3 regions of the Lysinibacillus sp. GJ-1 genome follow, and region 1 is predicted to be linked to each of the others. Evidence: riboswitches for the same ligand, from Rfam matches in the RefSeq annotation. Region 1 holds a riboswitch; each other region holds the start of a gene.
The links. Region 1 has a riboswitch for cyclic di-GMP ahead of LO754_RS20525 (methyl-accepting chemotaxis protein). Riboswitches for the same ligand answer to the same signal wherever they lie in the genome.
Positions count from the first base shown of each region.

Region 2: linked by a shared signal. The riboswitch ahead of LO754_RS18900 (NPCBM/NEW2 domain-containing protein) and the one ahead of LO754_RS20525 (methyl-accepting chemotaxis protein) in region 1 are both predicted to bind cyclic di-GMP.
Region 3: linked by a shared signal. The riboswitch ahead of LO754_RS16455 (hypothetical protein) and the one ahead of LO754_RS20525 (methyl-accepting chemotaxis protein) in region 1 are both predicted to bind cyclic di-GMP.

Region 1 covers NZ_CP088912.1:4,109,685-4,117,450, reverse strand. The annotation lists gene LO754_RS20555 (hypothetical protein) at 1-441, shown strand, start outside; gene LO754_RS20550 (methyl-accepting chemotaxis protein) at 479-1,513, shown strand; gene LO754_RS20545 (MFS transporter) at 1,608-2,855, shown strand; gene LO754_RS20540 (alpha/beta-type small acid-soluble spore protein) at 3,258-3,452, opposite strand; gene LO754_RS20535 (DUF1456 family protein) at 3,647-4,144, shown strand; gene LO754_RS20530 (hypothetical protein) at 4,378-4,572, shown strand; cyclic di-GMP riboswitch class I at 4,798-4,883, shown strand; gene LO754_RS20525 (methyl-accepting chemotaxis protein) at 4,991-6,739, shown strand; gene LO754_RS20520 (SDR family NAD(P)-dependent oxidoreductase) at 6,729-7,481, shown strand; gene LO754_RS20515 (sodium:solute symporter family protein) at 7,506-7,766, shown strand, end outside.
Region 2 covers NZ_CP088912.1:3,804,096-3,811,861, forward strand. The annotation lists gene LO754_RS18890 (ABC transporter permease) at 1-865, opposite strand, end outside; gene LO754_RS18895 (hypothetical protein) at 1,103-2,101, opposite strand; cyclic di-GMP riboswitch class I at 2,375-2,461, shown strand; gene LO754_RS18900 (NPCBM/NEW2 domain-containing protein) at 2,667-7,766, shown strand, end outside.
Region 3 covers NZ_CP088912.1:3,305,999-3,313,764, reverse strand. The annotation lists partial or broken gene LO754_RS16460 (valine--tRNA ligase) at 151-2,791, shown strand; cyclic di-GMP riboswitch class I at 2,916-3,017, shown strand; gene LO754_RS16455 (hypothetical protein) at 3,105-3,506, shown strand; gene LO754_RS16450 (bifunctional folylpolyglutamate synthase/dihydrofolate synthase) at 3,648-4,940, shown strand; gene LO754_RS16445 (bifunctional folylpolyglutamate synthase/dihydrofolate synthase) at 4,937-6,205, shown strand; gene LO754_RS16440 (hypothetical protein) at 7,103-7,747, shown strand.

The sequences.
Region 1 (7,766 bases):
GATACAAACGCACTGGAAATACATGAAGGTCCTATTTTTAGTGGCACGTTTTCTGATATGAATATAGTGATGGATGTATTAGAGGATATCGATGTTCGTTTCTTAAATGACTATAAACAACGTTATGGAAAAGAAATGGAAGATAATGAAGTGCTGCATTTATTTTTATTAGGTGTCATCGCTGAGCACAATCGCCATGAAATTGTACAAACGTTAGGTGATATTTTAGTTCAAAAAGCATCTGAAGAAGGGTTAAGACTGGTGTTAGCTGAAGCAACAAATCCGAAGTCAATGAGCTTGTTACAGAAGTATCATGGATTTGAAAAGTATGTAAATGTTGAAGGGGATTTCATTGTTCATAAATACGAAAGCAATGAGCATTTAAACGATATCCCAGCGACTGTAGCTGATGGAATTTATATTATTGTAAAAGAGTTATAAAACATCATAGGTAGAGAGAATAGGAGATTTTTATATCATGGATGCTATTATGCTAGTGATTATAGTATTTTTATTATGCACGTCCTTGTATTTTGCTTACCGATATTTTTCGCTTAAACGTCAGGCTGATAGTCAGAGTGAAGTGACAAACGGGGCAGAGGAATTATCTGCAAGTCAATTAAAAGAGCAATTTCATCTATACGAAAAAAATATAAATGAAAAAGGTCAAAATCTTGTTGAACATGGAGAGTATGCAGCGGAGAAGGCTGATATCGTTAGAGCAGCCATTGATGAGGTAGGAAAAGGGTTAAAAAAACAATTAGTAGCTACTGAGGAAAGTTCAACTTCGATTGAAGACATCACAGTGGCTATCGAAGAACTGTCTATAAGATCAAACCAAATTTCAGAACAATCGAATACGACGTTAGAATTGACGCAAGAAGGTAACGAAAAGCTCAAAGATTCGATGGTGAAAATGGAGCAATTTGATCAAACGATTAATACAACTTTTGATGCAATCAATATTCTTGGAGAAAAATCACATGAGATTGGCAAGATTGTCAAAGTAATTACAGGGATTTCAGAGCAAATCAATTTATTAGCATTGAACGCAGCTATTGAAGCAGCTCGTGCAGGTGAACATGGAAAAGGGTTTGCTGTCGTTGCGGATGAAGTTCGTAAATTAGCAGAACAATCGCAACAGTCCGCTGCTGAAGTATCGAATATCGTAAAAAATATTCAAGAAGAGACGGATCGAGTGGTTACATCCATGAAGCAAGGAACGGAAGAGTTTGCACAAACGAATACTACCATTTTAGAAATTGGTACGATGTTCGAAAGAATTGTAGAAACGACAAAAATTATTGCTGAAAATAATGCCAATTCATCTGCAAGTACAGAAGAATTATCTTCAAGCTCTCAGCAAATCATGGTGGCAATGAGAGACATTTCGTTCATCTCACGTGAATCTGTGGAAATGTTTGAGGAGCTAGTTGAAATTAGCGATGACGAATTAAGTACAATGGATAAATTAGTGCAAGAAGCAGGCAACCTTGTCAGCTTAAAAATATAGAGAAATCGGTGCCAGACACTAAAACAATTCAAAATGTTTTAGTGTCTGGCACTCTTTCATATATTCTAGTAAAAGCTAATAGGGGTAGATATCCATGGACAAACAAAATAGCAAATACAGATGGGTAGTATTTGTTGTTGTATTGTTTACTTATTTGTTAATGGCAAGTCAACGCACAGCGCCAGGATTAATTACAGACCAATTAATGAGCGATTTTCAGGTCACGGCAGCAACGATTGGCTTATTAACAAGTATCCAATTTTTTGTATATACAAGCTTACAAGTACCAATGGGGATTTTGGCTGATCGTTACGGCCTAAATGCTTTTTTAATTTTAGGGGCGACACTTACAGGGATCGGTACAATCATTTATAGTCTTAGTACACATGCACCTATGCTATTTTTTTCGAGAATACTGACTGGAGTAGGGGATGCAACAATTTGGGTTAATATGGTGCTTATTTTGGCACAATGGTTTCATCGCAAGGAGTTTGTACGTTTAATTGGTCTGGCAGGTATGACTGGAAGTCTAGGGTTTTTATTGGCGACAGTCCCCTTCTCCACGTGGATTGATTTACTAGGTTGGAGGATGGCTTTTTGTAGCGCAGGACTACTATTAACCCTGTGTACTCTAGTCCTTTATTTTGTACTTGTAAAAAAGCCTAAAACACGCTTTATCAACGAGCAAATTTTTGTAACCGATGAAGAACAACGTGATAAAACATCCGTATTACTGAAAAGAATATTTACCAATCCCCAAGCATGGGCTCTATTTTTTTGTCATTTTGGTGTAGTAGGAGGTTATGTAGGATTTATCAGTTCCTGGGCTGTACCATACGGAATGAGTTTATATGAAATGACACGTTCGGATGCAAGCCAATTGATTATGGTTGGTCTTATTGGGGCACTAATCGGAGCTCCTCTAACTAGTTGGCTGGCTAGCAGGCTAGATACGATTAAAAGGCCTTATATTGTCGTGCATAGTATTGTTTTACTTAGTTGGTTTACGTTTCTTATATGCAATGGACATCCAGCTTTTTTCTTGCTGTTGGTACTATTTTTTATCATCGGCTTTGGGTATGGAGCAAGTGCATTAACATTTGCGGCTGTACGGCAATCATTCCCTTTACACGAAGCTGGTGTAGTTTCGGGATTTGCCAATACAGGAGGCTTTTTAAGTGCCGTTTTGTTGCCCATTATTTTTGGTTATTTATTAGATCATTTTCAATCTGTTTCAGGTTATGTAGATGATGGCTACTACTATGGTTTTATAGTGCCAGTTCTTTTCTCTATCATTGGTTTGTTTGGTGTGCTGTATTTTAAGGAAAAGCGTAGTATCTAAAGGTGTGGAATTGAAAATGAGAGCCACAATCTAAAAATAAAAGTTTATAAATTGTGTTTATCGGAAAAAATGAAATTACTGTGAATGAATAGAAAGCTCTAGTTGTTAAATTTATTATACTAATAGAGCAGTTTAGTTGAAGAAATAGAAGTAGAAGGGTATTTTAAATAGGTAAACTAAAGTGGAAATATAGCGGTACTATATTGGTAAATTTTTTGTTCCACTTTATGTATGGAAGGAGTATTAGTGTTTTGGGAATAACAAGTATGGTCGGATACGTAATTATAGGTGCATTACTTATTCTTTTATTAGTATTCATCTTCGTCATGATAAAAGGGGCAAGAAAGTAAGTGCCAGGTACTAAAACAATTCTGAATTGTTTTAGTGCCTGGCACCTTTTATTTATTTTTGTCTTTTTTCAGCCATTTCTACAAGTCGTTTCGTGATTTCTCCACCTACGGAACCGTTCGCGCGAGAAGAAGCATCTGGCCCAAGTTGTACGCCGAATTCTTGTGCGATTTCATATTTCATTTGATTAACAGCTTCTTGTACACCAGGAACTTGAAGTTTATTGGAACTTCGATTTTTATTAGCCATTTTTCTCACCTCCTTGTGCTATTAGAATGGTCGGCAGTTTGATTTTCATACATTTAAAAACAAGGAAATGTGCAATCTACATACTATAGGCGAGGAATAATTGCAAAGCTAGCTAAAAATACAATTTACTCTGTTATAATAAAGCCTGGCTCTTATAAATTCAGATTTTGCAAGGAAATCAAGGAGGTTTTGCTATGACGAATAATGATATTTTGATTCGTTTACGATATGCACTAGATATTAAAAATACGGATATGGTAGAAATTTTTAAGCTTGGTGGCATGAAATACACTAAAGAGGATGTATTAAACATGCTTATCAAAATTAAAGAAGATGAAGAAGATATCCCAGAGAATTACATTAAATGTAATAACAAAATGGTAGAGGCATTTTTAAATGGTTTAATTACTTTTAAACGTGGCCCTCAACAATCAAAACAAGGTCAACAGGAAGGGACACCACCGGTTACAGGGAAAGAAAGCCCAAATAATATGCTTTTGAAAAAAGTGAAAATTGCAATGGCTTTAACAACGGAAGATATGCTTGATATTTTATATGAAGGTGGCGTAACAGTATCGAAAGGTGAGTTAGGTGCGATTTTAAGAAATCCTAGTCATCGTAATTACAAAGAATGTGGCGATCGCTTTGTGAGAAACTTTTTAAAAGGTTTAACATATAAATATAGAGATTAAGTATTAAATTGTTAAAGCGAATTGTGGTCGGATGCTTACCTACAGTAAGCGTCCCGCCTTTGTTTGTATTGGATGAAGTACATAATAACAATAAAAGCAATAAAAAATAAATTGTAAAATCACCATTATTTTCTTTGAACAGTTGATAAATGTGACGGAATTTTGTACAATGAAATTGACACAAAGTTGTCACAAAGGGAAAAGAAATGTTCATGAATAGAGGGGTGCTTTTTATGATATTTTTTGATTTTATTTTAATTGCTATTTCTTGCATTAGTATTCCATTAATAGTTGCTGTTATGTTAGACATTTTTTATGCAGAACGTAAAAAAGTTCGTTTTTCATTACGCCGTACTTCTGTATGGTATATGTGCGTTTTTGCATTATCCTTTATTCCAGCTGTCTTACTCGTAACACAACTTGCATAATTGAATAAACATTTAGGGGTAAGTGTTTATCAGAAATTTAAGCAGCAATAACGTATGTTTACGTTGTCGCTGCTTATTTTTTGTCAGGACTTTTTACAATAAAGAAGAATATTTTTACATAGTAATTATTTCATTGTTTGTACATAAGTAGTAAAATAAGAGCATGGACTAAATAGTAATTTTGGAAGCTGTATTGATTATTTTTTACTATTATGTTAATTTGAGGAGAAATAAGGGCAAATCTACTGAAAGGTAGAGACGCAAAGCTACAGGTCTAAGGCAGATAACGCTATGATGGCTGGGTTGCAAAAGATTAGTAGTTATTGGGATTTATTATTTTTTTATCTTTAATAACCTATTTCTTTTGAAATAGGTTATTTTTTTTTGACCTATAAAATATAAAGAGGAGGAATTATCTATGCAATTTTTAAAAAATGTTTCATTGAAAAACAAATTATTACTTACAGTTTCAATTATTGTTTTAATGTTGATTTCTATCGTTACAACGCAAAGTATTAGTGAGCTTAACAAAAGAATGAATGTAGATTTGGAACAAGAGTTAAAAAGTGTTGGTATATTGACAGCTATGAATCTCGATAGTGATCAGATAAAACATTTATTAACTGAAAAAGGGGAAAGTAATCCCGATTTTAAAAATCTCCAAAAACAGCTAGATATGATTCAGGAAGAACAGGGGATAATGAGCTGGAGTTATATTTGGGATATGAAAGATAAAGGTGTTAATCCGATAGGGTATACATCCAACTTGAATGAGGTTTATGAAGCTGGTGAGATTTTCGAAGATTTAGCAGATGAACATGTAGCAACAGCTAAGCGTGCAATTGACAGTAATCAGTCTGAAGTGACGAACGTATTCGAAGATCAATTTGGTGCTTGGAGAACAGTATTTACCCCTATTAAAGATGATAATGGCAAAATGATCGCCTTATTAGGTATTGATTATTCCGCAGATTACATAAATACAATCATTAAAACAAGTATGACAAAACAAATTGCAATTGCAGTTGTTGGTTTGATTATTTTACTAATTTTACTTTACATAATTATCGATCGACTATTAAAACCTCTTAAGAAAGTAGTCGATGTTGCAAATCAAGTGGCAAATGGTGAATTGCAACAAGTTGAATTAGAAATTACAAAAGATGAAATAGGGAACTTATCGCAATCTATTCAAACGATGGTTACCAATTTGCAACATATTATTTTAAATATTAGAAATACATCTAATCATGTTTCTTCTGCTGCAAGTCAGTTAACTGTCAATGCAGGAGAGTCGTTTAACAGTTCTACCGATATTGCAAAGGATATGAAACGTATAAATGAGAATGCGGAAGCATCTATGGTGATGACAGAAGAAACTGCTGCAGCTATGGAAGAAACAGCAACAGGTATTCAACAAATAGCTGACTCAGCAAATACTGCTGCCGAATCATCTATAGCAGCATCTCTTGCTTCTGAACGTGGAGATAAAGTCGTGCAACAAGTTATATCCCAAATGGAGCTAATTAATGGTTCAGTAGAACAAATTGGCAAAACCATTAATGGCTTACATGTTAATACGAATAAAATTAGCGATATTGTGAGTCTTATTACAGCAATTGCGGATCAAACTAACTTACTTGCTTTAAATGCAGCTATTGAAGCAGCAAGAGCAGGAGAACATGGTAAAGGTTTTGCAGTGGTAGCAGATGAAGTGAGAAGGTTGGCAGAGCAATCCTCGCAATCAGCAACAGAAATATACAATCTAATTAGTACGATTCAATCCGATTCAAATGCTTCCATTGTCGTGATGGAAAAAGGAAAAGCAGATGTAAAAGCAGGTATGGAATATACAGATGAAGTAGGGGAAATCTTTAAAGAAATTCTTACATCATCGGAAGAAGTCGCTAGTCAAATTCGTGAAATTTCAGCAGCCTCTCAGCAAATTTCTGCTTCGTCAGAGGAAGTTGCAGCGTCTGTCAATAACATTAAACAATCAGCGGAGCTTTCATCAGAGTTTTCATCTAATGTGTCAAAAGCGACACAGGAGCAATTAACGACGATGCAAGAAGTGAAAGAGGCTTCTTCTTCTTTAGGAATAACAGCACAAGAATTACAAGCACTTGTAGCAAAATTCAAATTGGAGAATGATGAAAATGGAAAATAATTTAGCACAAAAAAATGTTCTGATTACTGGTTCTAGTAAGGGCATCGGAAAAGCAATTGCACTTGCATTCGCAAAACAAGGTGCCAATGTATTGATTAACTATATTGGTGACGATCATGAAGCAGAAGAAGTGCGAGCACAGGCTGAAAAGCTAGGTGTACGAGCTTATAAATACCGTGCTGATGTATCAGACTCTCATCAAGTACAGGACATGTTCCGATACATGGATAGTCATCTCGGGCAGATTGATATTCTTGTAAATAATGCAGGATTTGCACAAGCTTCTAGCGTGCTAGATTTAACAGACGAACAATGGGACAGAATGATTAAAGTACATCTTTATGGATGTTTTTATAATTGCCGAGAAGCAGCGAAACGAATGAAAGAACGAAACAAAGGCAAGATTATTAATATTTCTTCAGATATTGGTAGTCTAGGTTGTGAAGAGTTTACGCATTACTCAGCTGCAAAAGGCGGCATTAATGCATTTACGAAAGCTTTGGCAAGAGAATTAGCGCCCAACATCTTAGTAAACGCTGTAGCTCCTAGTGGGACACTCACAGATATCCTACAAGAATTTGGAGAGAACTATATTGAAGAGGAATCTGCAAAGTATCCATTAAAACGCTTGGCACAACCTGAGGAAATCGCAAAAAGTGTACTTTTTTTAGCCTCTGACAACGCTGATTTCTATACAGGTCAGATTTTAACGCCTAATGGTGGAGTAGTGATGAACGGATAATGTAAGAACTAAGGAGCAATAAAAATGTTGAATATTTTAATCTTTAGCGTGTACTTAATTTTTATTTATTATATTGGTTATAAGGGGTATAAACGCGTTAATACGGCAGAAGATTTAATCGTAGCCGGATGGAGCATGCCTCTCTCAGTTGTGACGGGAAGTTTAATTGCGGCTTTATTAGCCGCTCCGTTCTTTTTTGCAGCTGTCGGTTCTGGTTATACGAGTGGCGGCTTTGAGGGATCAGCGACGATGGGTGGTTTAGGGACCTGTATGATTCTTGGTGCG
Region 2 (7,766 bases), 310 kb from region 1:
GACTTAGTGTAATAGATAGCAGCAGAGAAATCACAGTAATCACAATCATTTGTGTCCAAATCATTTTGAATAACTTACTTGTTTTTAAACCAATTGCTTTTAAAATACCGTATAAGCCAATCTTCTGAACGTTCATCATATAGAAAAAGATTGCAAACAGCATGCCACTAATGACAACTAAAAACCAGACAATCATATTAAGAGACATTTGTTCTGCGCTATAACTCGGTATCGTATTTAAAAAATCACTTTTTGAAAAAGCTTGTAATCCTGTATACGCTTGTGAGGCATCCCCATCTGGTGTAAACACTAATTGCATTTCTTTAACTCGATAAATTTCTTGGTAATCTTCCATACTAATATAGGCAACTGGCGCATGACTATATTTCTTTTGTTCAACAAAATCTTTTACAATAAACTTGCCACTAAACTGATTGTTCGTTACTGTATCGCCTATCTGTATACCTTTATCCTTTAATGAGCTATCTAAAATAATTTCTTCATGTTTAACATTTGCAAATAACGGCGAATCGGTAGCTGTTACAAATGCCACGCTTTGTTGCTTTCCTGCCTTATCATTGATAAAGCCCATTTGAATAGAAAAGGCAACAGCATCTTTTTGTTTGCTTAAAATTTCATCTTGGGTACTGCTATCTATTCTAGACAGATTATATGTTTCATCTGCATCTTCATTCATGTAAAACTGCCCCGCTGGCAAATCTTTAATAAGCGCAGCATTGTCTTGCGATAATCCATTTGCCAAACCCGAAATAATAAAGGTTAATAAACTCACCAGAAAAACAATCGAACCTAAAATCACAAATCGCACTTTATTTTTCTTCATTTCTTTTAAAGCTAGGTTCATTTTAAACCCCTCCTATTTCTTTTTACATTCTTAGAATATAGAGTCAACATGAACACAACATGAACTGAAAATGAACGGAAGATGAACTAAACATTACAGTTCAATATCGCTGCCGCTTGCTATTCAAACAAAAATAAAAAACCTCCTACGCATAATGACGTAGAAGATTGTGTAAATGGTGATGGAAGCTCGTTAACCGCGGTAACGCTAAACGGCTAGAATATCGCTCCTAAAATGTTACAAGTAATGTTTTTGAATTACTCGCATTAATTTATTGGCATTTTCTTCACTAATTGAGAACATCGTTTGTCTAAAGTTAAAACCTTGTCCACAAATAGCTTTCATTTCAGAAGCACTTAATGGACGTTTTAATATACAAAAATCTTGTAAAGGTGTATTTGTCTCTGCATTAGCATAGCCATTATAATCTTGCTTGTTATATTTACCGGAACCTTTTCCGTATCCTACAATGCCAGCGCCGCTTTTATAAAGGAATACGATATCGCCCTTTTGAATCTTTTCTATTTTTTCTTGCCATCCTTTATGATAAGCCGCTGCTTTCATTCCAGTTAACATTTCATCTGTCGTTAGTGGATTATTGTTATGATTCGTGTTTAAAACGTAGGCGCTACTCTCATATTCTAAATAACTTTCAATTGGCGAATACATATTAAATTCAATATAATGTTCACCATTCACTTCAAATATCCAGTAGACAATGGCATCAATAGTCAAACCGTTCTTCTTCCAATAAATAATTGCTTCTACCGTTTGTTGGTCTAAGCCATTTGTCATAACAATGAAATGTTGCTTATTATTAAACATCTCTTGGGTAATTTGATTACTTGCATCTTTATCAAAATACTGCTTATGGGCATCCATTAACGATATATTGCCTTGGCTATATTTGAGGTATTTTTCATTGAGCTCATCGTAACTACTATTACCGAATAATTGACCATATCTCAATACTTGTAGCAAATTCTCTTGATTTGAACCCCATCTTTTCAATTCAAATATATATAAATCGCCATCTTTATCAACTGCTAAAATATCGGGTTCTTCTTGTCTTGGACGCTCGTTAAATATTGTCATTAAATCTTTGCTAGAAATAAAATCTTGCAGATGTTTAGATACTAACCTTTCTAAATCCTTCTCTTTCCAACCAATCGCATCAAGACTCACTCTTTTTACCTTTTCATAATCCCAGGAGGACTTATTTAATTTATATAACATGTAGACCATTTCCTTTCATTAAATAGTATCAAATCTATTATTTCACCTATTGTAAATATTTTCAATATCAGTACCCATGACATAAGTAGTTTACAGATAAACCATTTTTCTCTTACTAAAGTCTTTTACACATAACAAATGAACCACCATTAAATGACATTATTTTTCGCCCAATAAAAAAAACCTCGCCATTTTACCCGAATTATAGGTGGTAAAATATAGTGCAAATTGTACTTTGGCAATGATTTTCCTTATGCTATTCTTTATTGTAGAAAATTGAATAGGCAAACCTAAAGAAATTTAGGGACGCAAAGCTATAGGGACTAAGGTTTTTAATAACTATGTCTGCCAGTTGCCGAAGAGTACATACTACTTTTTGTTTAGTAAGGACGTAACACACAACCCACTGATAATTATATATTAATATAATTTACGAAAGGCATTTTTTAGTGCTATTTATTATAATGTGGGATTTTTTATGATTGCCTTATTTAAAATAAAGCTACTCTTTTTTGAGTAGCTTTTTTATGTACTCTGTAAGAAAAATGCTTAAGGAGGAATTTAGATGAAAGTAGTAAAGATTGTAACAGTATCTGCCCTTGCTTTAAATTTAGTCGGTGGTCCAATGAATGTTTTAGCCACTGAAAATCCAAGTGGAGATATAGTTAAAACTTCAGCCGAAGCTCGTACTAATTATTCCATCGCTTCGGTGAAAAAATTTGAATTGTACGGAACAGATATTTTAAAAGCATACGATGACGTATTTAAAATAGCGAAAGCAAACATTCAATCGATTACGAACAACGGCGGAAAATATGGAAGTTCTACTATAGATAAAGCGATTGATGGTGATATAAACAGCCATTGGGAAACAGGGAAACCCAATAGTACCTCCTTCACTAATGAAGTGATCATTCAGTTCCATGAAGCATCTACATTAAATCGAATTGTCTATGCAGCTCGTCAATCTTCTACAAAAGGAAAAGGTTTTGCACAGCAGTTTGAAATTTATAGCTCCACTACAGATACAGGCGATGATTTTACACTCGTTTCATCAGGACAATATACAGGTTCTACTGGAGATATCGTCGAAATCCAATTCAACCCTACAGAATTTAAACGACTAAAATTTGTTTTTACGAAAGCAAACCAAGATTGGGCAAGTGCATCCGAGTTTCAATTTTATAAAGAAGATTCTGTCTCTGACAAAATGGCGACACTCTTTACAGATAATACAATGAGCGCTGTAAGTGACAAATTCAACACCATAGATGCTATCAATCAATTAGAGGTCGAAACCCAAGGCCACCCCTTCTACGTACAATTCAAAGAAGATATTGACAATGCGAAAGCACTGCTAAGCAATGAAAAAATTACAGCGACAACTGCACTAACTTCGTCATTTAGCCATTATGCCAACGAAGCGTATTCAAAGTTATTTAGAATGGATAAGGCAAACATTAAAGAAATTACCAACAATGGCGGACACTATGCGAGCGCCGTTATCAAAAATGCCATCGATGGCGATGTTCATACATATTGGGAAACAAATAAAAGCAACACAGCTACATTCTCAAATGAAGTAGAAGTTGAATTTATAGAACCTGTTACATTAAATCGTATTATTTATGGAGCAAGACCTTCTGACCGTAAAGGCTTTGCCGAGGAATTTGAAATTTACGCTTCCCAAACGTCAAAAGGCGAAACCTATGAACTTGTCTCAACAGGTAAACATAACATGGTCGCAGGATTAGTAGAGGCAAAATTTGCACCGACGACATTTAAACGGGTGAAATTTAAATTCACTAAATCCAATCAAAATTGGGCAACACTTTGTGAATTAGCCTTCTATAAAGAAGATGCATTAGACGATAAAATGGCGCAGTTATTTACTGACGGAACGATGAATACAGTTTCCCCTGCATTCAACAGCATCGAACATATGAACGCATTAGAAGAAGAAGCGAAAACACATCCACTATATGCTACTTATAAAGACAATATCGAATTAGCTAAAAAAATAATGAACGGTGAAGTGGTTACAGAAGGAAGAATTATAGTAGCCGAGCAACACGGGGATATGGTCAAACATGCCAATCAACAATTGAAATTCGGCTTCGGTAACAATTTACAACCAACTGGCCTTGCTGCCCAACCGGGTGATCAAATTACCGTTTACGTTGACGCATCAACAACTGGTCCGTTACCACGCTTGGCATTTTCACAACAAGAAGGTGCTTGGAATAGTTGGCGACAAGGTGTCAGCTTAAAAGTCGGTAAAAACGTCATCACTGTTCCTGCCATCCCTAAAACTTCTTATAATAAGAAGGCCGTTACACCTGGTGGCACAATCTATATTGAAAATCCTTATACAGCGGAACAGCAAGGTAAAGCACCGACCTTAAGATTCGAAGGTGTTGAGAGAATTCCATTTGCAACAAAGTCTACAAACGTAGAGGAGTTCAAACAATTTTTAATCAACTATAAGAAAAAAATTGATGAAGATATAGCGAAACATCCAAATGTTGAAGATCGCAAAGTGCTTGATATTGTAGAAGTCGTTGGTGACCATTTATTTTGGACAGGTACTGCAACAGGTGCTTACAAAACCTATATAGAAAATGGCTATAGCCCGCTCCAAACCATTGAATCGTATAATCGCCTTATGGACGAATTATTTAAGTATTACGGTTTAGATGGGCGCAGTGAAAAACATGATCCAAAATTAATAAGAGAAAACGTACGACTTGCACAGCCTTATGCGTACATGTATGCAGCTGGCGATCATATTGGCACACTGGATGATGTTGTGGCTGATATTTTAGTTCCGATAGAAGAAAAAGGCGGTTCATGGGGGCTTATCCATGAAATCGGTCATCGTATGGATATAGGTGTACGAACAATCGGCGAAGTAACAAACAATATGCTTCCACAGCATATGTCAGCACTTTACGGGAAAATCGATGGACGCATTCCATATGAAGCGAACGTTTATAAAAACGTATTGAAAGAAAACACAAAAGATTATAACGATCAAGGTTTGTTTGAAAAACTAGCCGTTTACTGGCAACTTGAAATGTATAGCCCTGGCTATTGGGGAAAATTAAACGCTCTTTACCGCGAAAAAAATGTCACGCTAACAGATGGCGAACGTTCTAAACAACAATATTTAGTCGAGTTTTCTTCTGAAGCGCTCGGTTTAGATTTAAGTGAACACTTTGCTCGTCATGGCTTTGTCGTAACGGACGAAACAAGAGCAAAAACAAGTAAGTATCCAAAACCAGATAAAAAAATATGGTATTTAAATAATAGTGCGGTCGACTATAAAGGGAATGGTTTGAAAGGAAAAGCAGTAAACGTAACATTGGCATCCAACCAAGCTACCAAAACAAATACGCTCTATTTATCCGTTGATAAAGAAAAGCAAGATGACTTTTTAGGTTATGAAATTTTTAGAGATAATGAATTAATCGGCTTTACAAGTACTCAACAATTTATCGATCAACATATCGATAGTACAAAAAATTACACGTACAAGGTTGTTGGCTATGATAAACAATTAACTGCACTTCAACCAGTAGAAGTAAAGGCATTTACCCCTACCCTATCTATTGAAGATAAGGTTACAGTCAAGCTACATCAAACATTCAATCCTATGGATTATGTTAAAGCAATTTCCTATAGTGGCAAAGATATCACGAATACGGTCGTTATTAAATCGAACACAGTAGATATGACAAAAAAAGGAATCTACGAAGTTGTCTATGAAATCAACGATGAAGGCATCCAAGAAACAAAAACTATGACTGTCAATGTCGTAAGTGATATGCAGTATATTTCTGATATGACAGCTAGCTCTGCCAAAGTTGGTTGGGGTTCATTACAAAAAGATAAATCTGTTGCAGGTGGCACCATTACGTTATTAAGACAAGGTGTTGAGGCAACGTATGCCAAAGGACTCGGTGCACACGCAAACGCAGAAATCGTATATAACATAGAAGGTAAAGGCTTTACCTTCTTTGAAAGTTACATCGGTATTGATCAAGTGGCAAAAAGCAAAGCTTCATCTGCCACGTTTGAAGTTTGGGTCGATGGCGAGAAGAAATTTGCCAGTGATGTATTCAAAGCAAATACAGATCACGGCTACATCCATATCCCTGTTACAGGAGCAAAGGAAGTAAAGCTCATTACAACAGATGCCAATGATAGTGGCAATTCTTCAGACCATACGATTTGGGCTGATGCTAAGTTCGGTAAAGACTCGAGTCAACCTACTTTAACGCTACCTGAAGATTTGACGATGGTGAAATTAAACAGTGATTTCGATTTACTAAGCGATGTAACAGCAACTGATATCGAAGATGGTGATGTTAGTAATCAAATCCAAGTCACTGCCAACGGTTTTAATACGAAGAAAACAGGTACTTACCACGTCGACTATACCGTAACAGATAGTGATCATAATGTCGTCACAGCAACAAGAACTGTCTATGTTTATAGCGACGAAAAATTCGCCTCTGACATCGGTTGGCAATCGGCACAAACTGCGTATAGTACCGTCAACAAAGACAAAGCATCATCAGGCGGTTCAATTAAAGTATTAACGAATGGTGAAGTAAAAACTTTTGCCAAAGGTATTGGTACGCATGCGAATTCTGAAATTGTTTACGATTTAACAGGCAAATACTATGATTATTTCGAAACACTTGTTGGCATTGACCGCAACATAGCTGAAAACACTAACTCTAGCGTAACATTTAAAATACTTGCTGATGGACAAGAAATATATAACAGCGGCGTGATGAAATATCAAACAGAAGCAAAATTAGTAAGAGTTCCACTTGCAGGTGTTAACGAGTTAAAACTGATTGCACATGACTCTGGCAATGGTAATGCATCCGATCACGCTAACTTTGCTGATGCTAAGTTCTATGTATCAAACGGGATACCAGAACTAACAATTGCAAAATCAATCGCAACAAAAGTTGGAACACCTATTACCATGGACGATAGCTATGTGGCAACTGATGCTGAAGATGGCGATTTAACATCTCAAGTACAAGTAACGGGCTTAGATCAAGTAAACTTCGATCGCGCTGGCCGTTATGACATTACGTATACGGTTGTCGACAGTGATGGCAATAAAGTATCGAAAAAACGCATGATTTCAGTAGTTAACATGGATGATTATCATTACTTAACTGATTTTCAATGGCACTCTACACAAAACAGCTATACAGCACCATTAAAAGATGTTTCTATTAGTCACAATGCCATTCGTCTAACAGGTGATGATGGTCGTGAAAAAGCATACGAAAGAGGTATTGGCGCCCATTCAAACTCTACAATTATCTATGATTTAAGCGATAAAAATGCCGATTTCTTTACTGCCTTTGTTGGTGTAGACCGTCAAATGTACGGTACGGTTGGCTCTGTTACATTCCAAGTGTTTGTTGATGGAGAGAAGCAATTTGACAGTGGCTTGATGCAATCGCGAGACCCTCAACAATACATTGAAGTAAGCATCACAGAGGCCAAAGAACTAAAACTGGTCGTAACTGATGGCGGCAATGGCAACGGTTCAGACCATGCTTCATGGGGAGATACTAAATTACATTTCGCTAATGCAGAGCGCGTTTTTACGCAAACATTAACGCTAGCACTA
Region 3 (7,766 bases), 800 kb from region 1:
AAAGATGTATGCATTTTATTAGCGAATAATCCAAAGGCATTTGTCACTGATTTATTTGGTGTGAATACACTGGTAAATCAAGACGAGTAATTATGAAGCTTGCCTAAGCGCATAAATGTCAAAAATTATTTCACAACAGGAGGAGTCAATATGACAGAAAACATTTCAATGCCGACGAAATACGATCCGCAGTCTATTGAAACGGGTCGCTATGAATGGTGGCTACAAGGTAAATTTTTCGAAGCACAACCTGAAAGCGGGAAGGAACCCTATTCAATCGTCATTCCACCACCGAACGTAACAGGAAAATTGCATCTTGGTCATGCATGGGATACAACATTACAAGATATTTTAATTCGTATGAAGCGTATGCAAGGTTATGATGCACTTTGGTTACCAGGAATGGACCATGCAGGTATTGCTACACAAGCAAAAGTAGAAGCAAAACTACGTGAAGATAATATTACACGTTATGATTTGGGACGTGAAAAATTCCTAGAAAAAACTTGGGAATGGAAAGAGGAGTACGCTGGGCATATTCGCGCGCAATGGGCGAAGCTTTACTTTGCATTAGACTACTCTCGTGAACGTTTTACACTCGATAAAGGTTTATCGGATGCCGTTAAAACGGTTTTCGTGCAATTATATGAAAAAGGCTTAATTTATCGTGGGGAGCGTATCATTAACTGGGACCCAGCAGCAAAAACAGCCTTATCGGATATTGAAGTTATCTATCAGGATGTACAAGGTGCATTCTATCATATGAAGTACCCATTAGCAGATGGTTCTGGCTATGTGGAAGTTGCAACGACACGTCCTGAAACAATGCTTGGGGACTCTGGTGTAGCAGTTCACCCGAAAGATGAGCGTTACCAACATTTAATCGGTAAAACGGTTATTTTACCAATCGTGGGCCGTGAAATTCCTATCGTAGCAGATGATTACGTTGATATGGAATTCGGTACAGGTGTAGTAAAAATGACACCAGCTCATGACCCGAACGACTTTGAAGTTGGTAATCGTCATAACTTAGAACGTATTCTGGTAATGAACGAAGATGGCACAATGAATGAACTTGCGGGTAAATACAATGGTATGGATCGTTTTGAATGCCGTAAGCAAATTGTTGCCGATTTACAAGAAGCAGGTGTCCTAATCAATATTGAAGAGCATATGCACTCTGTAGGACATTCTGAACGTTCTGGTGCAGTTGTAGAACCTTATCTTTCCGCACAATGGTTCGTTAAAATGCAACCACTTGCAGATGCCTCTTTAGAACTGCAAAAAGACGAGGAAGGTAAAGTTCACTTCGTTCCATCACGTTTTGAAAACACATATTCTCGTTGGATGGAAAATATCCGTGACTGGTGTATCTCTCGCCAATTATGGTGGGGACACCAAATTCCTGCATGGTATCACAATGAAACAGGTGAAATTTACGTAGGTAAAGAAGCGCCTGCAGACGCAGAAAATTGGACACAGGATGAAGATGTGTTAGATACATGGTTCTCATCAGCACTATAGCCATTTTCTACAATGGGTTGGTATGACGAGGCAAATGAAGAATATCAACGTTACTATCCAACAAGTACGCTTGTAACAGGATACGATATTATTTTCTTCTGGGTATCTCGTATGATTTTCCAAGGTATTGAATTTACTGGACAACGCCCATTCAAAGATGTATTAATCCACGGATTGGTACGTGATGGCGAAGGACGTAAGATGAGTAAATCACTTGGTAATGGTGTGGACCCAATGGATGTTATTGAGAAATACGGAGCGGATTCACTGCGTTATTTCTTAGCAACAGGTTCATCTCCAGGCCAAGATTTACGATATACAACGGAAAAAGTAGAATCTGTTTGGAACTTTGCTAATAAAATTTGGAATGCTTCCCGTTTCGCACTTATGAACATGGATGGAATGACATATGATGAAATCGACTTAACTGGTGAAAAATCAGTAGCCGATAAATGGATTTTAACGCGCTTGAATGAAACAATTGAACGTGTGACTTCATTAGCAGAACGTTATGAGTTTGGTGAAGTAGGTCGTGAACTATATAATTTCATTTGGGATGATTTCTGTTCTTGGTATATTGAAATGGCGAAACTACCGCTGAATGGTGAAGATGAGGCTGCTAAGAAAACAACTCGATCTATACTAGCTTACGTATTAGACCAAACAATGCGTCTATTACATCCGTTTATGCCATTCATCACAGAAGAAATTTGGCAACATTTACCTCATGAAGGTGAGTCAATTACAGTGGCAGCATACTGTGCGTACGGATCTTCACTTTGCTGAAGAAGCAGACAATATGAAGCTCCTTATGGATATTATACGTTCGGTGCGTAATATTCGTGCGGAAGTTAACACACCTATGAGCAAAAAAGTACCGTTGTTCATTTCTGCTAAAGATAGTGCAACAGTTGCTACTCTTGAAGCGAATAAAGCCTACTTAGAAAAATTCTGTAATCCTGAGCCGTTAACAATTGGTGAAGGCTTAGAGGCTCCGAGTCAATCAATGACGGCAGTAGTAACGGGAGCAGAGCTATTCTTACCGCTTGTAGGTCTTATCAATCTAGAAGAAGAAATCGCTCGTCTAGAAAAAGAACTAGAAAAGTGGGCGAAAGAAGTGAAGCTTGTCACTGGTAAGCTGTCCAATGAAAAATTTGTTTCAAAGGCTCCAGAAGCATTAGTAAATGCCGAACGCGAAAAATTAGCGGATTATGAAGAGAAACATGCAGTGGTATTAAAACGTTTAGAAGAATTAAAAAACATGTAATAGCATAGTGATTTGAAGAAACAGCAGATGGCGAAATAGTCATTTGCTGTTTTTCTTTTTATGCATCAAAAGTTATGTATTGAGTTAGGAAAAAATATATAGTATTATCTATTTTAGTTAGTATAATAGATAAAGGCAAACTATCCGAAAGGGTAGGACGCAAAGCCTAGGGTCTAAGGTGAAGAGAAATGAGTATTTTTCAAACTATGATCGCCTGGTTACCATTAAATGAAATTTTTATTTGATTTTATGGCCATTCTATGTTGAGTAGAATGGTCTTTTACTTTGAATGCAAGAATAACGGAGGTTTATTATGTCAGGAAATATTGGAACAATTGTAGTGAAAGTAAACAAAGCTTGTGATGATTTAGATTTTGTGAGCGCTAGGGGAATTATAGAAGCAAATCTTTTAAAGTTATCGGAGGCTAAATATTATCGACTATTAAATGCAAGTGGACGGGTTCTTATTAAGCATATTTTAGCGGATAATAAGGGACAAAAAGATACGAAGATTTCATTAACACGTACAGATTTACTAGTGATAAATAAGATTAATGAGTATTGTTCAAATTTTGATATTTCGATGCTGAAAAGAACATTAAAAAATTCGTTAGAACTAGTGCAAAGATCGGATGTTATGCCACTCTTAAATAATGATGCAAAAATAATTTTAGATGATATGGGAGCGCTATTAGGCATCCATCAATTACAATAATTTGTTGTTTATTTGAAAAAAAATAGTTAAAAACACACAAATGATCACTCCTACAGTGGTTTTCTGTGTGTTTTTAAATTTGTATCAGAATTGTTTGTGTGCCAATCACCCTTTATACTGTAGTGAAAGGGAGTGTTTCTTTTGTTTACTACGATAAAAGCATGTACAGATTTTATTTTTACATTAAAGGCGGTTGATCATAAACGTGAACCTTTAGTCATGATGCGTGAAGTATTGGCGCGTTTAGGGGACCCGCATAACAAGTTGCGCGCCATCCATTTGGCAGGTTCCAATGGCAAGGGGTCCACCGTAAATGTACTGAGAGAAATGCTAGAGAATGCAGGATATCGGGTTGGTGCTTTTACTTCACCACATTTAACACGTGTCAATGAACGTATGACCATCAATGGAAAACAAATTCCGGACGAGCAATTTTTACAGTATATGAATAACGTAGCTTCAATCATTGAGGCAAATTATAATGGGGACTATCCAAGCTTTTTTGAGGTCGTCACACTTATTATGTTCCAATATTTCGCACATGAAGAAGTGGATTTTGCGTTAATTGAAACTGGGCTCGGTGGAAGACTTGATGCGACCAATGTCATAACACCACTTGTATCCATTATTACAACGATTTCTTTAGAGCATACGGCTTTTTTAGGCGATACATATGCGAAGATTGCTTTTGAGAAGGCAGGTATTATTAAAGAAGGTGTACCCGTAGTGGTTGGTGTTAAAAATAAAGAAGCACTTGCTACGATTCAAAAGGTTGCACAAGAACGTCATGCTAGGTGTCTTGTTCTAGGGCATGATTTTAACGTGATTGCACAGGAGCAGGAGATGGGCATGCAATCATTTCATTATCACAATGCGCATCTTGACCTCACAGACATTCAATTAAAAATGGCAGGAGCGCATCAAATCGCTAATGCGAGTCTGGCTATCACAACGATGGATTTATTACGTGAAAAAGGGCTTATTCATTTATCCGAAGAGTCAATGCGCCAAGCGCTACAACATGCACAGTGGGCAGGTCGCTTTGAACAGTTCCCTAATAATATTGTATTAGATGGTGCTCATAACTCAGAAGGAACTGCCGCATTGATTCGAACATTACAGAAGGTCTATCCAATTCAACGCTATCGATTTATTTATGCAGCTCTTTCTGATAAAGACCATGCCAATAGTATTGCGTTAATGGATGCAGTAGCAACTTCTATATCTTTTACACAAATTGGACTACCCAATGCCATGCCAGCTGAACAGTTAGCGATGTTATCAACGCATCAAGACAAACGATATAACAAAAATTGGAAATATATAGTAAGTGAAGTCATACAACATAAGGACCAACAAGATATTGTTGTGATTACAGGTTCGCTGTATTTTATAGCTGAAGTTCGCCAATGGATACAGGAGGGAGCACAATGATTCCTCAGTTTGATGATTATAAGAAAAAATGGGCTTTAACTAGTGATGATGTAATTAAGCCAGGGCTTACAGCGATTGAAGAAGCATTGGCACTTGTAGGGAATCCTGAAAGAACATTGCAAATTGTGCACCTTGCAGGCACGAATGGCAAAGGCTCAACATTAACATTTTTAGAGTCAATTGCGCAGGAACATGGCTTAAAAGTAGGCAAGTTCATGTCTCCATGCATTTTGAATGTGCATGACCAAATTCAAGTAATGCAACAACCTATTTCAGCACTAGAGATGGATCGCGTTTTTCATCAAATGAAGAATGCGGGGCTTAGCGGTAAACTAACGGATTTCGAACTTTTAACTGTCGCAGCGTTTTTGCATTTTGTCCATTGTGATGTCGATATTGCATTAATCGAAGCGGGTATGGGGGGCTTACTAGATAGTACGAATGTAGTGCAACCTATTGTCTCGATTATTCCGAGTATAGCGCTAGAGCATACAAAATTTTTAGGTCCGACTATTGAAAGCATTGCGCAGCATAAAGCAGGGATTATTAAACAGCATCGACCAGTTGTAATCGGGGATTTACCTTGTGAAGCAAAGAACATTATTGAGAGAGAAGCTAATGCAAAGCAAGCACCTGTTCTAGAGCTGAACAATCAATTCCATATTGTGCGGATGCATGACTATGAGAACTATAAAAACGATACTATGGACTTACATATCACAAATCTTACACGTCATATGAAAGGACCTCATCAAGCGAATAATATGGCATTAGCCATTACTGCATTTTTAGAAGTTGCGACTGCGCTAAATGTAGCAATCAACGTGGCAAGTATACGCCAAGGTATTGAAATGGCAAGTATTTTAGGACGATTTGAAGAGGTGTTGCCATATATTATTTTTGATGGTGCGCATAATCCAGCTAGTGCAGAAAAATTGGTAGAAACGGTTCGCCAAGCGTTTCCTAATGAGTCTATTACCTTTGTTGTCGGCATATTAGGTGATAAGGATGTAAAAGCAGTTTTGCAGTACTTAGAGCAAATTAGTGAGACATTTTATTTTGTTGATTTTGATAATCCGCGTGCGATGTCAGCACAAGATATGTTGGCATTATGTTATGCCCCGCAAAAAGCAATTTTGCAAAATACAATTCCATTTTTACAACAGCAATCAGAGAAGAAGTGTAGAACAATCGTAACCGGCTCTTTATATTTATTAACAGAAGTGCGCGGTAGCTTGCTTGACGGAAGCGGACATAGGGAGTGACAACTGTTTTTCCACTCCTGCGTGCGATTTAGATAGGGGATTGCTAGAAGGATAAGGATAGTTACTTGAGCAACGGCTTGTCAATTGCTTTCAGTATGTTACAAAATCGCCATGCAATTTATGTAACCAGTGGCTGTAAGTAACATTGGATTAAGTAGCTTGTGCCTGACACGGTAAAGGACACAAGTTACTTAATCATTGTAAGAAGGAAGATAGTCATCAATCCTTGCGATTTTAAACTTTATTGCAACGTATTTAGCACCAACAGCAAGTGCGGTTATAGTTGATCTAACGTATTATTAAAGGGTGCAGGGTGCAAAATCTTAGATTTTTTACAGATTTTTGTGAAACAAATGGATGGCTCTAATAAATTTTAAATGCGGAGGGGTTACTTATGAAATTTTTAAATAGTAATTTTTTTATTTTTATTTTGGCTTTTGTGATTGCTATTGCGTTTGTCAACCCGCCTGTAATAAGTGATGTTAAAAGTATAATTTATTTTTCTACGTATATTATCATTTTAAACTTAGCTGGATTTGTCACAATAAAGTTTATCTTTAACGTCTTTGATTTAACTATTTTGAAATTTAGTAAGCAATGAAAATTATAGGTTTAATTAGAAAGGTAAAGTCAACTCACTAATGGGTTGACTTTTTTATTTTTTTATCACTTATGTAAGTTCATGCCAACAATCACACTCTAGTGAGGCGTAGGCAAACACTTTATATAACAAGGTAAAAAATATAATGTAGAACCTCACCAATTTCTATTAATGGTAATGCATTAAATTAGCATTTAAGCATACTCTCTAACATATACTTATATGAAATAACAGCTGATAACAGTGTCGTCTTTTTTATGTTCGTTTTGATAGTTGAAGGAAGAGGTGATGAAGGTATGAAAATAGTTAGTCATGTAGTGAGAAAACAAGTAGTGCGTGCAATGCTAATTGGTGGTATTGTCGGGCTTTTTGGTGTTGCAGTTTTTTTAGGTGTTCTCCAAGCTAGTACCCAATTTTCTTTAAAAAAGGAAAGTGAAGTAGCGAAAAACGAAACTGAAACAGAGGCAGACTCCGCAACAATTCCGACAACAAGCGGTACTGCAAACTCAACTATGTTTTTTGCAAGTCAAGCGGGCGTATTTTCTAATTATGCAAGTGCAAGTGCATTTGTCTCTGAACATCCGTCATTGCAAGAAAGTGCAATTGTAGAAGTAGAGGGCAAGTTTTATGTATGGACAAGTATAGTGAACGAAGAAAGTGAGTTAGTGTTTTTAAAGGACCCACCAACATTTAAAAAAGTGTTTAGTGTTAGTGGTGAAAGTTGCAAGGAGGCGACAATTGCTGAAGTGATAAAAGTATTAGCTGATAAAAATACGACAAAATTAAATTTTAAAGAGGCAACGAAGGATTCCACTCTTCCTGCTGATTGGCAAAGTATTGGCAAGGCAGCAACCTCTATTTCTAGTGATTTAAGTATCGTGCGTCTCCAAATTTTTGCACATTATAAGTCCAAAAATGCTTGTCTTCAAACGAAATTCTAAGTCGAATAGTTAGCTATAT